2 regions of the Curtobacterium sp. MCJR17_020 genome follow, and region 2 is predicted to be linked to the other one. Evidence: predicted binding sites of a transcription regulator. Region 2 holds the regulator's gene; the other holds the start of a gene.
What was found. The regulator HspR, encoded in region 2, represses chaperone genes until heat shock. The targets are predictions, from matches to a motif close to AAGTTGAGTCNNNNNGACTCAACTT.
Positions count from the first base shown of each region.

Region 1: a site for HspR is predicted at 2,819-2,843, ahead of DEJ14_RS00340 (Hsp20/alpha crystallin family protein). Genes of this name have one in related genera too.

Region 1 is NZ_CP126260.1:71,521-78,888, forward strand. It holds gene DEJ14_RS00325 (sensor histidine kinase) at 1-930, opposite strand, end outside; gene DEJ14_RS00330 (SDR family NAD(P)-dependent oxidoreductase) at 1,179-1,865, opposite strand; gene DEJ14_RS00335 (hypothetical protein) at 2,012-2,335, opposite strand; gene DEJ14_RS00340 (Hsp20/alpha crystallin family protein) at 2,347-2,793, opposite strand; gene DEJ14_RS00345 (helix-turn-helix domain-containing protein) at 2,906-3,556, opposite strand; gene DEJ14_RS00350 (APC family permease) at 3,553-5,070, opposite strand; gene DEJ14_RS00355 (APC family permease) at 5,291-6,784, shown strand; gene DEJ14_RS00360 (primary-amine oxidase) at 6,865-7,368, shown strand, end outside.
Region 2 is NZ_CP126260.1:508,803-516,170, forward strand. It holds gene dnaK (molecular chaperone DnaK) at 1-1,677, shown strand, start outside; gene DEJ14_RS02495 (nucleotide exchange factor GrpE) at 1,678-2,319, shown strand; gene DEJ14_RS02500 (DnaJ C-terminal domain-containing protein) at 2,343-3,356, shown strand; gene DEJ14_RS02505 (heat shock protein transcriptional repressor HspR) at 3,483-3,893, shown strand; gene DEJ14_RS02510 (M60 family metallopeptidase) at 3,927-6,329, shown strand; gene DEJ14_RS02515 (class I SAM-dependent methyltransferase) at 6,353-7,368, shown strand, end outside.

The DNA of each region.
Region 1 (7,368 bases), 440 kb from region 2:
CGTGCCGGTGTCCGGGCGGAGCGGGACGGGGACGCCGCGCACCGTGCGGTCGACGTCGACTCCGGCGTCGCGGATGCCCTGCACGATCTCCTCGAGCGAGCCGGGATCGGTCGTCTCCCCGGACCCGTCGATGTGCCCCAGGACCTGCCGGACCTCGAGCAGCGAGCTGCGGGCGGTGCTGGCGATGGTGGCGCTGACCTCGCGGATGCGGGCCTCGTCGGCCAGGAACGGCACCGAGTCGGCCTGCGCGATGATCACCGCGAGCGAGTGGCCGACGACGTCGTGCACGTCACGGGCGATGTCCGCGCGGATGCGCTCGGACTCCGCGACGTCGATGGCACGGGTGGCGGTCGCCTCGGCCTCGGTGGCGACGGCCTCGGCGCGCGACGCGGCAGCTTCTGCGTCGGCTCGACGGACGGATTCGCGGTCGCGCGACCGGAAGGCCCGGACGGCGACCCCGCCCGCCCACACCCCGAGGAGCGCGGCGACCGGTGCGGCCATCGCGAGGAACGCCTGGTCGCGGGGGCCGTTGAGCAGCACCAGGTACCGGAAGCCGGTGACGGCGAGGTAGAACGTCGCGCCGACGCCCGCGACGAGCGCGAGCACCCCGGAGAGGATGACCTCGGTCCGGGTGCCGACCACGGCCGCGGTGCCGATGACGACGAAGATGGCGAGGTCGACGAGCGACGGGCGCTCGCCACCGCCCACCTGGATGATCCCGAGGACGACCACCATCAGCATCGCCGCCGACGGGGAGACCCGACGCAGGGCGATCGCGCCGGCGGCGGCGAGCACCGCGAAGAAGCTCGCGTGCTCGAGCTCGACCTCGATCGGCAGCAGGAAGACGAACGCCGCCAGGACCGCCCACGCCACGTCGACGACGATCGAACGGGTGGCGAGCGGCCGGATGAACGTGCGCCGGTCCGTCACGGCTCGATCATCGCATGCCGCCCGCGCCGGGCGGCGTGCACCGTCGTCACGCGCCCGGGGTCATGGCGGCGAGGGCGATGACGGTCGTGGCGACGATCGCGGCACAGAGCAGCAGCGTGGCGATGGTGTGTTTCGTCGAGGACTCCATGTCACCAGACTCGCGGTCCGGAGTCGCCGGGGCATCGGGCGCAGGAGCGAAGCGCTTCGTCCCTGCGGGTGAAGCGAGGGCGAGCACTCGGTCCTCGGGATCAGACCACGACGGAGCCCCGCTGGCGGTGCGCGATCGAGACGGACTCGCCGGACACCGCGCTGAGCGGCGACGACAGGAACGCGATGAGGTCGGCGATCTGCTGCGGTGTCGAGTCGCCGGGGCCCCCTGGACGGACCTCGGCGGACGGGGTGTTCGTCACGGTCCCGGGGTTGACGACGTTCACCGTGACCCCGGTGCCCGCCACGTCGTCGGCCAGGTTCTTCGCGATGACGCTCACCGCCGTGTTCCGGAGTGACGCCGTGATGTTGCCGGAGAAGTAGGCGTTCTGCCCGCTCACCACGACCACCCGGCCGAACCCGGCCTCGCGCTGGGCGGGGAGCACGGCGTTCGCGACGCGGAGGAACCCGAGCGCCTTGCCGTCGATCGCGTCGAGGACCTGCTCCGGGTCGGACTTCCGGGCCGGGTCGAGGGTGCTCGCGCTCGGGGCAGCGGTCACGACGAGCACGTCGATGCGCCCGTGCCGCTCGAGGACGGCGGCGATGCCCGCGTCCACCGACTCCTGCGAGGCGGTGTCGATCGACACGCTGTCGTCGGAGTCGTGGGCGCTGCGGGACGCGACGACGACGGTCGCCCCCTCGGCCCGGAGGCGGTCGGCGACTGCGGCACCGATGTACCCCTTGCCTCCGACGACGAGTGCGACACGGTTCTTGAGTTCGAGGTCCACGCGCCCACGCTATGCCTGAAGGCCCGGGGGCGTGACGGCCCGCCGGCCTGCGGACGTGACGACCTGCCGCGCTCCGGACACGACGACGGCGGACGACCGGACCGAGGTCCAGCCGTCCGCCGTCGGCCTCGTCAGTACCGTGCCCGTCAGCGGTCGGGAACGCCTACCGGGCTGAGGTCGCGGATCCCTGCCGTGTCGGTGCCGACCGGCTCGGATGTCCGGAACAGCCCCGAGTAGGCACGGGTGGCGCTCCACCCGGCGATGACCGCGACCGTCCCCACCAGGCTCGCGACCCACGGGAGCACGGCCGAGTGCTCCCACGCGCCGGGTGCGACCAGCCAGGCGAGGAAGTTGCCCGTCAGTCCGCCGGTCAGGCCCAGGAGCATCGCCACCGGGCGGTCGAGGCTCGTACGGGTCAGGGCGACGGTCACCGCGACGACCGCCACGAGGGCGTTCACGAGGTCGGCCACGGCCGGCCCCCTCAGCGCGCGGAGTCGCCCGCCGCGACGGCGAGCTGCTCGCGACCCGCGCCGACGTCCACCGCGATCTTCCGCGGCTTCGCCGACTCCTTGACGGGCAGGGTGACACTCAGGACACCGTTGTCGTACCCGGCCGTGATGCGCTCGGCGTCGAGACCGTCACCGAGCGTGAGCTGGCGGACGAACGAGCCGGGCTGCCGCTCGCGCGTGATCCACTGCGACCCCTCGGGGGCGCCGAGGGTGCGCTCGGCGCGGATCGTCAGCACGGAGCCGTCCACGTCGATGTCGATGGAGCCCGGATCGACTCCGGGCAGGTCGACGTCGAGCACGTAGTGGTCACCCGTGCGGTACAGGTCCATCGGCATCGAACGCGGCCCGGCACCGGCCCCGGCGAGGAGGGAACCGGCGAGTCGGTCGAGCTCGCGGAACGGATCGAAGTTCATCGTCATCGGAAAATCAACTCCTTCGTGGTTCTCGTTGAGTCCCCTCGACTCAACTGCCTCCGTTTTAGCACTCGACCCTGGCGAGTGCCAAAAGTGTGCTCAGAGCTCGCCGAGAACCTCACCCGAGCAGCGGTTCGAGCCGGCTCACCGCCCGGCGCAGGTGCACCAACGCGTCGCCCGGCGACGACACCCGGGCAGCCGGCGCCGACAGGGTCAGGCCCGCCACGAGCTCTCCGCGCTCGCCCCGGACGGGCAGCGCCAGGCACCCGAACCCCGCCGTGAACGCGCCGACCTGGTGCACCGGTCCGAGGCCCCCTTCGGCGTGCAGCCGCCCCATCGCACTCGACCCGGGAGTCGCCCGCAGTGCGGCTTCGTCGAGCAGGGGGAAGTCCGGGTCGACGTCGATGTCGCGCACACCGGCGGCGTCGTAGCGCGCCAGGTGCACGCCCGCCCGGACGGCGGAGCGGACGTCGGCGAGCACCGACCGCACGGCCCGGGGCAGCGGAGCGAGCGTCGGCGCGGGCGACACCCCGGCCAGGTCGGCGACCTTGTGGCCGAGGGCGAAGCCGCGCAGGTCCGGCAACCGGACGAGGTACTCGTCCTCGACGAGCAGGGTGATGAGCCGGTAGGTGGTGGCCCGCGGCATCCCGAGGGCCTCCGAGATCTGCTGGGCGGTGACGCCCGGTCCCGCGTGCGCGGCGGCCTCCAGCACCGCGAGGGCGTTCTGGATCGCCTTCGGTTGCCGCGCGCGGAGTCCGGGTTCGCTCACCGCACCTCCGCCTGGTGGCCGGTTCCGGCGGACGGACGGGAGGCCCCCAGCAGGTCCGCCTCGACCGGCACGTCGTACACGGCGCGGCTCCGACCCCGCCGCCAGGGTCGCCGACGCGTGGCCACCAGGAACGCGACCACCACCGCGGCGACCGTCCCGACGGCGAGGGCGACGGCCGGCCAGCGGGACGACGCGGCCTCGACCCCGAGGTAGGTGAGCAGGACGGCGGTCAGCAGGACCCCGGTCGTGACGGCGACGACCGCGACACCCGCCGTCAGCTCACCGATGCGCCGCAGGAACACCGGGGCCGCGAAGCACGTCAGGGCGTACGCCGCGATGTACCCGAGGGCGGCGACGACGAGCTCGGCCTCCATCAGCGTCCACGTCGGGATCCCGCCCGCCAGGCCGAGGACCGGCAGCACCGTGAGCACGCCGCACGCGACCGCGCCGGCCACGAACGGGGTCCGGAAGCGAGGCGACGCCCGACCGAGCACCCGGGGCAGGACCCCTTCGCGGCCCATCGCGAACAGGACCCGCACGAGCGCGGTGGTCGAGGCGATCGCGCACGCCGCGAACGACGCCGCGATCCCGAGGTCGAGCGCCCACCCGATCCACTGCATGCCGAAGGCGTTCGCCAGCTCGTTGACGGGTGAGGCGCTCGACGCCAGGTCGGCGCCCACGGCGGCGAACCCCATCTGCTGGGCCGCAGCGCTGACCACGTAGAGCACCCCGGCGACCAGGACGGTCCACGAGATCGCGCGGGGGATCGCCTGGAACGGGCGCCGGGCCTCCACACCGAGCACCGACGCGCTCTCGAACCCGACGAACGCGGTCACGGCGAGGGCGGTGCCGACCGCGAACGACGCCGGCTGCGTCGGCCCGAGGGCGACGGCGGAGGCGTCTGCCGGGTGCAGGCGCGCGACCAGTGCGACGATCAGGACCACGATGACCGCGACCGACAGCGACTCCACGAGCAGGGTCAGCCGGGTCGACAACCGGACCCCGAGCGCGATCACCGCGAAGACGGCCGCGCCCATCACCAGCACGACGACGATCGTGACCAGGGCGTCGTCGCCGGCGGCCGGAACGAAGCGGGACAGCAGGTAGTCGAGGTAGTAGCCGCTGCCGGTGAGCGAGAACATCGCGATGAAGCCGTACCCGAGCAGGAGTGCTGCGCCCGCGACGACCCCGGCGACCGGGCCGAGCCCGAGCGAGACGTAGGTGTAGAGCGAGCCGGTACCGGCGACGCGTCGGACGAACTGGTTCACCGTCCGCCCGACCAGGAACGACAGCGCCATCGCAGCCAGCAGCGACCACGTGGCCCCCTGGCCGGCGACCGTCGCGACGAGGACCGGGATCGTCGTCGCGGCGGCGGACGGTGCCACGGCCGACACCGACTGGGCGAGGACGTCGACCGGGCCGATGCTCCGCCGCGACAACCCGTCGACGGGGGAGCGCGTGCCGACGCCGGGCACCCGTGGCGGGTCGGCGATGGCTCGGTCGAGCGCGGTCATGCGGCAACCGTAGGGCTGCGTCGTTGCGCCCGTGTCTCGGTGGTGTTTCGACGGGGTCTCACGCAAACGAGACGCCTCCGACGAGCACGTCCCATTCGGCGGCGACAGGGCTTCACGTCGGTGGAACGGCACTGCAACGGCGGCACGGGACCGTGGTCACACCCAGCACCACCACCTGCGATCCCCACCCACCCCGTCCCACCCGAACCGGAAGGCCACGATGTCCAGCATCACGAAGGACCCCGCGTCACTCGGAGCCGCACCCGCGCCGCAGCGGACCATGCGCGGCTCGCTCGGCGTCACCGCGATCGTGTTCATGGTCGTCGCGGCCGCCGCCCCGCTCACCGTCGTCGGCGGCGCCGCCCCGCTCGGCATGCTGCTCGGCAACGGCGTCGGGTTCCCGTCGCTCTACGCCGCGTCGGCCGTCGTGCTGCTGCTCTTCTCGGTGGGCCTGGCGGCGATGACCCGGCACGTGCCGCGGCCGGGCGCGTTCTTCACGTTCGTCGGGCACGGGCTCGGTCGTCCGGCCGGCGCGGGAGCCGCCACGCTGGCCCTCCTGACGTACACGACCATCCAGGTCAGCGTGCACGGCTACATCGGGTACCTGCTCGGCGTCACCGTCACGGGTCTCGGCGGACCGGACATCCCCTGGTACGTCTGGTCCCTGGTCGTCGTGGCCCTGGTCGGGATGCTCGGCTACCGGCACATCGACCTGTCGAGCAAGGTGCTCGGCGTGATGCTCGTCGGCGAGGTCGGCATCGTGCTCGTCCTGGTCGCCGCGATCGTGTTCCGCGGCGGAGCCGACGGCCTGTCCCTCGCACCGTTCGAGCCGACCCAGATCATGTCCGGGTCGCCCGGCGTCGGGCTGATGTTCGCCATCGCCGCGTTCATCGGGTTCGAGGCCACCGCGATCTTCCGCGACGAGGCGAAGGACCCGGAGCGGACCATCCCCCGTGCGACGTACACGGCCGTGATCGGCATCGGCGTCTTCTACACGCTCGCGTCGTGGGGGCTCGTGATGGCCTGGGGCCCCGACGGCATCCTCGCCGAGGTCGCGAAGGACCCCGGATCGCTCATCCTCACCACCGCCGCGCAGTACATCGGCAGCGCGGGGGAAGCCGTGCTCAACGTGCTGCTGCTGACGAGCATGTTCGCCTGCGTCCTGTCGTTCCACAACGTGATCACCCGGTACCAGCACTCGATGGCGAACGCGTCGCTGCTGCCCGGCCGGCTCGGCGACGTGCACCGGAAGCACGCGTCCCCGCACACCTCGAGCCTGGTGCAGACCGTCACCGCCGCCGTGCTGATGGTGCTGTTCGCGGTGCTCGGCCTCGACCCGGTGCTGCAGGTGTTCAGCTGGTTCGCCGGCGTCGCCACCCTGGGCGTCGCGATCCTGATGGCCGCGACGAGCCTCGCCGTGATCGTGTACTTCCGCCGCAACCCCGGTGACCGGCGGGTCTGGAACACCATCGTCGCGCCCGTCCTCGGGTTCCTCGGGCTCGTCGCCGCCGCTGTCCTGATCTGGGTGAACTTCCCGACGCTCGTCGGCGACGTCGACGCCTCGGGCGCGAGCGTCTTCGGCGTCGTGAGCATCGTGCTCACCGGCCTGGTCGTCGTCGTTCCCGTCATCGGCGTGGTGCAGGCGGTGGTGCTGCGACGCCGCAGCCGGAGCCGCTACGAGCAGATGCTCGACCGTCTCGCCACCGAGAGCTGACCCGCCGGGCGCACCACGCGCCTCCCGGCCGAACCGACCTGACCCGACGCACGACGCAACGCGCAAGGAGCACCACGCACATGACGATCACCGACCCGACCACCGTGACCACCGACGCAGCCACCACCACGCACCCGCTCGGCAGCCTGACGCCCGATGAGTTCACCGCCGTCCGCGACCTCGTCACGGCGCAGCCGGACTGGACCGACACCACCCGCTTCGCCTACGTCGGCCTCGAGGAGCCGCACAAGCAGGAGGTCCTGGCGTGGCAGGCCGGCGACGGCCCCCTGCCGGACCGCACGGCCCGGGTGATGCTGCTCGACATGGCGACCGGTCGCTCCACCGACCGCGTCGTGTCGATCACCACCGGCGCGGTGCTGCGGACCGACGTGCTGGACGGGTCCCGTGGCCAGCTGCCTGTCCTGATCGAGGAGTTCGACGCCGTCGGCGAGATCGCGAACGCGGACGAGCGCTGGGTCGCTGCCCTGGCGAAGCGCGGACTGTCCGCCGACGAGGTCAAGTGCGTGCCGCTGTCCGCCGGGTACTACGACTACCCGGAAGAGGTCGGTCGGCGCATCCTGCGC
Region 2 (7,368 bases):
GACCGCACCATCGCGTCGGTCAAGCGCCACATCGGCACCGACTGGACCGTCGAGATCGACGGCAAGAAGTACACGCCGCAGGAGATCTCGGCCCGTACCCTCGGGAAGCTCAAGCGCGACGCCGAGCAGTACCTCGGCGAGGACGTCACCGACGCAGTCATCACCGTGCCGGCGTACTTCAACGACGCCGAGCGCCAGGCCACGAAGGACGCCGGTGAGATCGCCGGCCTCAACGTCCTGCGCATCATCAACGAGCCGACCGCTGCCGCGCTGGCCTACGGCCTCGACAAGGGCAAGGAAGACGAGCTCATCCTGGTCTTCGACCTCGGTGGCGGCACGTTCGACGTCTCCCTGCTCGAGGTGGGCAAGGACGACGACTTCTCGACGATCCAGGTCCGCGCGACCTCCGGTGACAACCGCCTCGGTGGTGACGACTGGGACCAGCGCATCGTCGACTACCTGATCAAGAAGTTCAAGGACGAGCACGGCGTCGACCTGTCCACGGACAAGATCGCCAAGCAGCGTCTGAAGGAAGCCGCCGAGCAGGCGAAGAAGGAACTGTCGTCGCAGATGTCGGCGAACATCCAGCTCCCGTACCTGACGCTCACGGCCGAGGGGCCGCTCAACCTCGACGAGACCATCTCGCGCGCGCAGTTCGAGCAGATGACCTCCGACCTGCTCGACCGCACGAAGAAGCCCTTCAACGACGTCATCAAGGAAGCCGGTGTCTCGGTCAACGAGATCGCGCACGTCGTGCTCGTCGGCGGCTCGACCCGCATGCCCGCTGTGGCCGAGGTCGTCAAGCAGCTCACCGGTGGCAAGTCGCCGAACCAGGGCGTCAACCCGGACGAGGTCGTCGCCGTCGGCGCCGCACTGCAGGCCGGTGTGCTGAAGGGCGAGCGCAAGGACGTCCTGCTCATCGACGTCACGCCGCTGTCGCTCGGCATCGAGACCAAGGGTGGCCTGATGACGAAGCTCATCGACCGCAACACCGCGATCCCGACCAAGCGGAGCGAGACCTTCACGACCGCTGACGACAACCAGCCGTCGGTCGCGATCCAGGTCTTCCAGGGCGAGCGCGAGTTCACCCGCGACAACAAGCCGCTCGGCACGTTCGAGCTCACCGGCATCGCGCCGGCTCCCCGTGGTGTGCCCCAGGTCGAGGTCACGTTCGACATCGACGCCAACGGCATCGTGCACGTGTCCGCGAAGGACAAGGGCACCGGCAAGGAGCAGTCGATGGTCATCTCCGGCGGTTCGTCGCTGCCGAAGGAGGACATCGAGCGCATGGTCCGCGAGGCCGAGGAGCACGCCGCCGAGGACAAGGCCCGTCGCGAGGCCAACGAGCGTCGCAACCAGGCCGAGCAGCTCGTCTACTCGATCGAGAAGCTCATCAAGGAGAACGACGACAAGCTCCCCGAGGACGTCAAGTCCGAGGTGCAGGCCGACGTCGACGCGCTGAAGTCCGCGCTCGCGGGTGAGGACGACGAGGCCGTGAAGACCGCGTTCGACAAGCTCAACGAGTCGCAGGGCAAGCTCGGTCAGGCTATTTACTCCCAGCAGGACGCTGGCGCCCCGGCTGGTGAGCAGCCCACCGCCGACCAGGCAGCGCAGGACGACGAGGACATCGTCGATGCCGAGGTCGTGGACGACGAGGACGACAAGGACAAGAAGTAGATGACGGACCCGAAGGACAACGTCCCCAACGAGGACGAACCCCAGGTCGAAGGGGACGCCACCAACGCGGAGCAGCCGGAGGACCTCATCGAGGCCGAAGGCCCCGACGTCGAGGTTCCGACGGACGCGCCGGCAGGGGGTGCCACCGACCTCTCCCCCGAGGACGAGGCACTCCTGGCCGACGCCGCTCGCGGCATCGCCGAGGACAACCTGTCCACCGCGGACCGCGACCTCGTCGCCGAGATGCGTGCCGACATGCTGCGTGCGCAGGCCGAGCTGGTGAACTTCCGGAAGCGCGTCGAGCGCGACCGCGAGGCGAACCGCGAGGTCGCCATCGCCGAAGTGGTGCGGGCCCTGCTGCCGGCGCTCGACGACCTCACCCGGGCCGAGGCCCACGGTGACCTCGCCGAGGGTCCGATGCAGGTCATCGGTCAGAAGATCCGCGGGGGCTTCGACAAGTTCAAGCTCGTGCAGATCGGTGAGAAGGGTGAAGCCTTCGATCCGAACATCCACGAGGCGATCGTCCAGCTCCCGACCCCGGGTGCCACCGGCCAGACCGTGGCGGACGTCGTCGAGCCGGGCTACAAGCTCGGCGAGCGCGTGCTCCGTGCGGCCAAGGTCGCGGTGGCGGTCCCGGCCTGAGCCGGAACGGAAGGTAGGTACCAGTGGCCAGTCAGGACTGGTTCGACAAGGACTTCTACAAGGTCCTCGGAGTGTCGAAGGACGCGTCGGAGGCCGAGCTGAAGAAGACCTACCGGAAGCTCGCCCGGCAGTTCCACCCGGACTCCAACCCGGGTGACGCCGCGGCGGAGAACCGCTTCAAGGAGATCAGCGAGGCCTACTCGGTGCTCTCCGACAAGGAGCAGCGCCAGGAGTACGACCAGGTCCGCGCCATGGGCTCCGGCGCCCGCTTCACAGCGGGCGGCGGAGGCCAGGGCGGCGGGTTCGAGGACGTCTTCGGTGGCATGTTCGGCCAGCAGGGCGGGGGCGGACAGCGTGTCCGCTTCGGTCAGGGCGGTGCCGGCGGCTTCGAAGACATCCTCGGCGGCATGTTCGGAGCAGGCACAGCCGGTGGCGGTGGTGGCTTCGGCCAGGCCTCCGGCGGGTACCGTGGCTTCGGTGGACCGACGAAGGGTCGCGACGTCACGGCGTCGACGACGCTCGACTTCACCACCGCGATCGCCGGCGACACCGTCAAGCTGTCGCAGGGCAACGGTCGTCCGGTGAACGTCCGCATCCCCGCCGGGGTCGCGGACGGCCAGAAGATCCGGCTGCGCGGCCGAGGCGAACCCTCGCCCGACGGCGGCGAGGCCGGTGACCTGGTGGTCGCCGTCTCGGTCCGCAAGCACCCGGTGTTCGAGCGCGACGGGCTCAACCTGCGTCTGGACGTCCCCGTGACGTTCGTCGAGGCAGCCCTCGGCGCGACGATCGAGGTCCCGACGCTCGGCGGTTCGACCGTCAAGCTGAAGGTCGCTCCCGGCACGCCCTCGGGTCGCGTCCTGCGTGTCAAGGGCCGCGGCGTCGCGACGAAGAACGGCACGGGCGACCTGCTCGCGACCGTCCAGGTCGCGGTGCCGTCGCACCTGTCGGACAAGCAGCGCGAGGCCGTCGAGGCGCTCGCGGCCTCGCTCCCCGACGAGAACCCGCGCGAGGACCTCCTCGCCAAGGCGCGCGACTAGCGTCACGCAAGCACAGCAGTAGACCCGCCCTGGAGGAACGGTGCGGCTCCGTCAGGAAGCCGCACCGGGCCTCCAGGCTGGTTTTCACCACCACGCGAACGACGGAAGGAACACGCCATGACCGACATGGACGAGAACTCGCCCGTCTTCGCGATCGCGACCGCGGCGGAGCTCGCGGAGATGCACCCGCAGACGCTGCGCCAGTACGACCGGCTCGGCCTGGTCGTCCCGGGCCGCACCCGCGGCGGTTCCCGCCGCTACTCCATGCGCGACGTCGTGCAGCTGCGCGAGATCGCGCGCCTCGGCTCCGAGGGGGTGTCGCTGGAGGGGATCCGGCGGGTGCTCGACCTGGAGAACGAGAACAAGGAACTCCGCGACCGGGTGCGCGAGCTCGAATCGGCGTTGGCCGACCAGCTCATCAACCGTCCTGGCGCACGCGTGTTCGCGGCGACGACCACGGGCGCCGCGGTGTCGTTGCGCGCTGGGATGCGGCCCCAGCGGAACACCCAGATCGTGCTGTACCGCGGGCCGCACTGATCATCGTCGCATAGCGCATGTAATATATGAACCATGCGTCGCTCTGTCCTGCTTCCTGCTGCTCTCGTCGCCCTCGCGCTGATCATCGGCGGCGGCACGACCTCTCCGGCAACTGCTGGGCAGCCCCGGGTGCCGTCGGAGACCTCGATCGTGCACTCGGACGACGGGACCGAGACGAGGGTCCTGGTCCACGGCATCGGGAGTGCGTCGGCGGCGGCCACCGCCGAAGGGCGCCGGTTCCCGCACAGCGATCTGCAGCCCGCTGGCCGGTTCGTCGAGTCCGGTGACGTCGTCACCGTCACCGTCCCACCGGGCGCCCCGGCGATGGAGGTGGCGATCGGACTCATCGGCACGTACGCGGCGCACAACGACGGACGGGACGTCGGGTACCGGCGAACTCCAGTCGCTTCCGGGGTGAACGAGGTGACGGCTCCGCACGACGGCATGGTGTCCCTGGTGAGCACGGCTCCTGAGGGCACCGCGACGGCGACGATCTCCGGGGGAGAACCCGTGCCCACGTGGGTGCGCGGGCAGAGCACGCCGGAGTCGTTCGCCGCCGACTTCGCGCGGTGGGCCGACGCGCCGTTCGTCGAGATCGTCTCCGAGCGGATGTTCGGCGACTTCCAGAAGCCCAAGACCGGCACCGTGATCCCGTCCGACGACCTGGTCGCCCGGACGGCGAACTGGGACCGGGTCGTCGAGCTGACCAACGAGACCTACGGGCTGCACGACGACGCGGTCGGGACCTCGCACAAGCACCGGCACCGCATCCACATCGTCTCGCCGGACACCGGCGGCGGGTACGCGAACGCGGGGAGCGGCCGGATCATGTTCCAGGTGAGCACCGGCGCCGGCGGCGACCTGTTCCGCGACCCGATCGACGACCAGTGGGCGCTGTGGCACGAGGTCGGCCACACGTACGAGGCGCCGATCAACTCGTTCCCGGGCACGGCCGAGACGATCACCAACATCTCCTCGCTCGCCGTGCAGGACGGCCTGGGCTTCCCGAGTCGCTGGGACCAGAGCACCGCGGCGTTCCGGGAGTACTTCGCCTCGGACGACCGTGACTGGTTGCGGGCGAGCGACCGCATCCGACTGCTGGCCTGGGAGCAGCTCCGACGGGCCTTCGGCGACGCGTTCCTGCCGCGGTTCTTCGCGGCGCTCCGTGCCGAGTCGGCGGCAACCAACCCGCACGTGGTGACCAACGACGAGCGGCACGCCCTGTTCGTGACGGTCGCATCGCGTGTGGCCGACCGGAACCTCGCACCGTTCTACGACGAGCTCGGATTCCCGGTGTCGGATGCCACGCGGGCAGCCGTGGCTGCGTACCCGGAGCTCGAGCAGCGGATCTGGGACAACGTCGACTCGCGGAACCGGATCGTCGAGCACATCATCCCCGGGTACGACCCGCCGGTCGTCGTCGTCGAACCGGTCGTCGGTCCGGTTCCGGTCGGGCGTCGCGTGGTCGATGCGCCCGACGTCACCGGCCTCGGGACCGCGAGCGGCCGGGGGTCGGCAACGGTCGTCGACGCCACAGCCGTGGCCGACGTCGTCGGGGAGGACACCGGGCGGCTGGTCGTCCGGCTCCGGAGTGGTGACGGCACCGAGGACTCGATCATCGTCACCACGGTCGCCGTCGGTGCGGACTCGGTCGTCGCTCGTGGTCAGGCGAACCGTCCGGTCGGAGTGCTCTGGGTCGACGGCGCCGGAGCGCTCGGGTGGCGTGCGGCGACGTCCTACTCGGCCCACACGTCGTGGTCCGGTCAGGCGTACCTGCAGATCGACCTCCGCGACCCGGACGGCAGTATCGTCCGGTCCGGAGCGGTGCGCGGCGACCAGACCGGCGCGGTGCTGAACGACGTGTTCCCCGGCCAGTCGTACCGCGACGGCCAGCTGCTCGTCGTCACGCACGCGCAGCCCTCGCTGCTGGCCGTCTACGGGGCAGACGTGCCGATCACCGGTGCGGGCGCACCGCAGGCCTACCGGATCGAGGACCACCACCTGGTGCCGGTTCCACGTGAGGAGATCCCCGGCTGGGAGGTCATCCGTGGGGTCGACGGGGAGCACGGCGTCCTCGAGCGCGGCGAGGACGTCGCCGTCGAGGCCGGCCTGTCCGTGCACGCACTCGTGACGGTCATCACCGCCACGATCACGATGGAGAGCCCGGACGGCACCACGTTCGCGCCGGGCCAGGAGACGTTGGCCGTCGCCTACCGCAAGCCCGGCGAGGACTGGCGGTCGAGCGCGAGCCTGGCGCTGCGGAACGGCACGCGCAGCCCGGACGGACGGAGCATGACGTACTCGCTGCAGACCGGCAGCTCCTTCTCCCTGCCGCCGGGGTCGTTCCTGCGCTGGGAACCCGTCGTCCGGGTCGCTGCCGATGCCCGCGCCGGGGAGTCTGCGCTGGAGCTCGTCGCCGAGGGGAACGCGCACTGATCCGCCGCCGGTACGCTGACGCGGTGCCAGACTTCGCCGACCTCTTCCGCCGCCGCGACGAATCCGCTCCGGACCTCATCGCGATCGACGGCACCGACCGGTTCCTCATCGACGAGGCGCCGCACGTGCACGGCGATGCGCTCCGACAGCCCGGCGAGGTCGCGGTCGTCGACGATCGCCTCGGAGTCCTGACGCTCGGGCTCATCACGCAGTACGGCGCTTCGGACATCCGGGTCGTGCAGGACTCGCTGGTGGGGGAGCGCGCGCTCGAGGCGAACGCCGGGACGTTCGGCCTGCGCGGGTTCCACCACCCGGACTCGCTCGAGGACGCCTTCCGGAACGTGCGGCTCGTGGTGCTGCGGCTGTCGAAGTCGCACGACCGGCTCGACGAGATCGCCCGGGCCGTCGCGCGGTTCGCCGCTCCCGACGTCGTCCTGCTGTGCGGCGGCAACGTGAAGTACATGAACCTGTCGCAGAACGACGTCCTGCGCCGGTCCTTCGGTGAGGTCACGGCGTCGCGGGGGCGGGGCAAGTCGCGGCTGCTCATCGCGCAGGACCCGCTGCGCGCCCAAGCGAACCGCGCGGCCGCGACGAACCCGTGGCCGCGGTCAGTGCACGTCGACGACCTCGGCATGACGCTCGTCGCGCACGGCGGCGTGTTCGCGGGGACCTCGCTCGACCAGGGCACCCGGGTCCTGCTCGAGGCGATGGACGACGCGGTGCCGACTGCCCGGACCGTCGTCGACCTCGGGTCCGGCAACGGCGTCATCGCATCGGCGATCGCACTGCGTCGACCGACCGTGAAGGTCATCGCGACCGACGTGTCGCGGATCGCGGTGGCATCGACGCGGGCGACGGCCGAGGCGAACGGCGTCGCCGACCGTGTCACCGCGCTGCGCACCGACGCCGGGGATGAACTCGCGGCCGGGTCCGCGCAACTGGTGCTCTGCAACCCGCCGTTCCACGCGGACACCACGGTGACCACCGACGCGGCCGAGGCGATGTTCCGGAACGCGGCCACGATCCTCCAGGCCGGGGG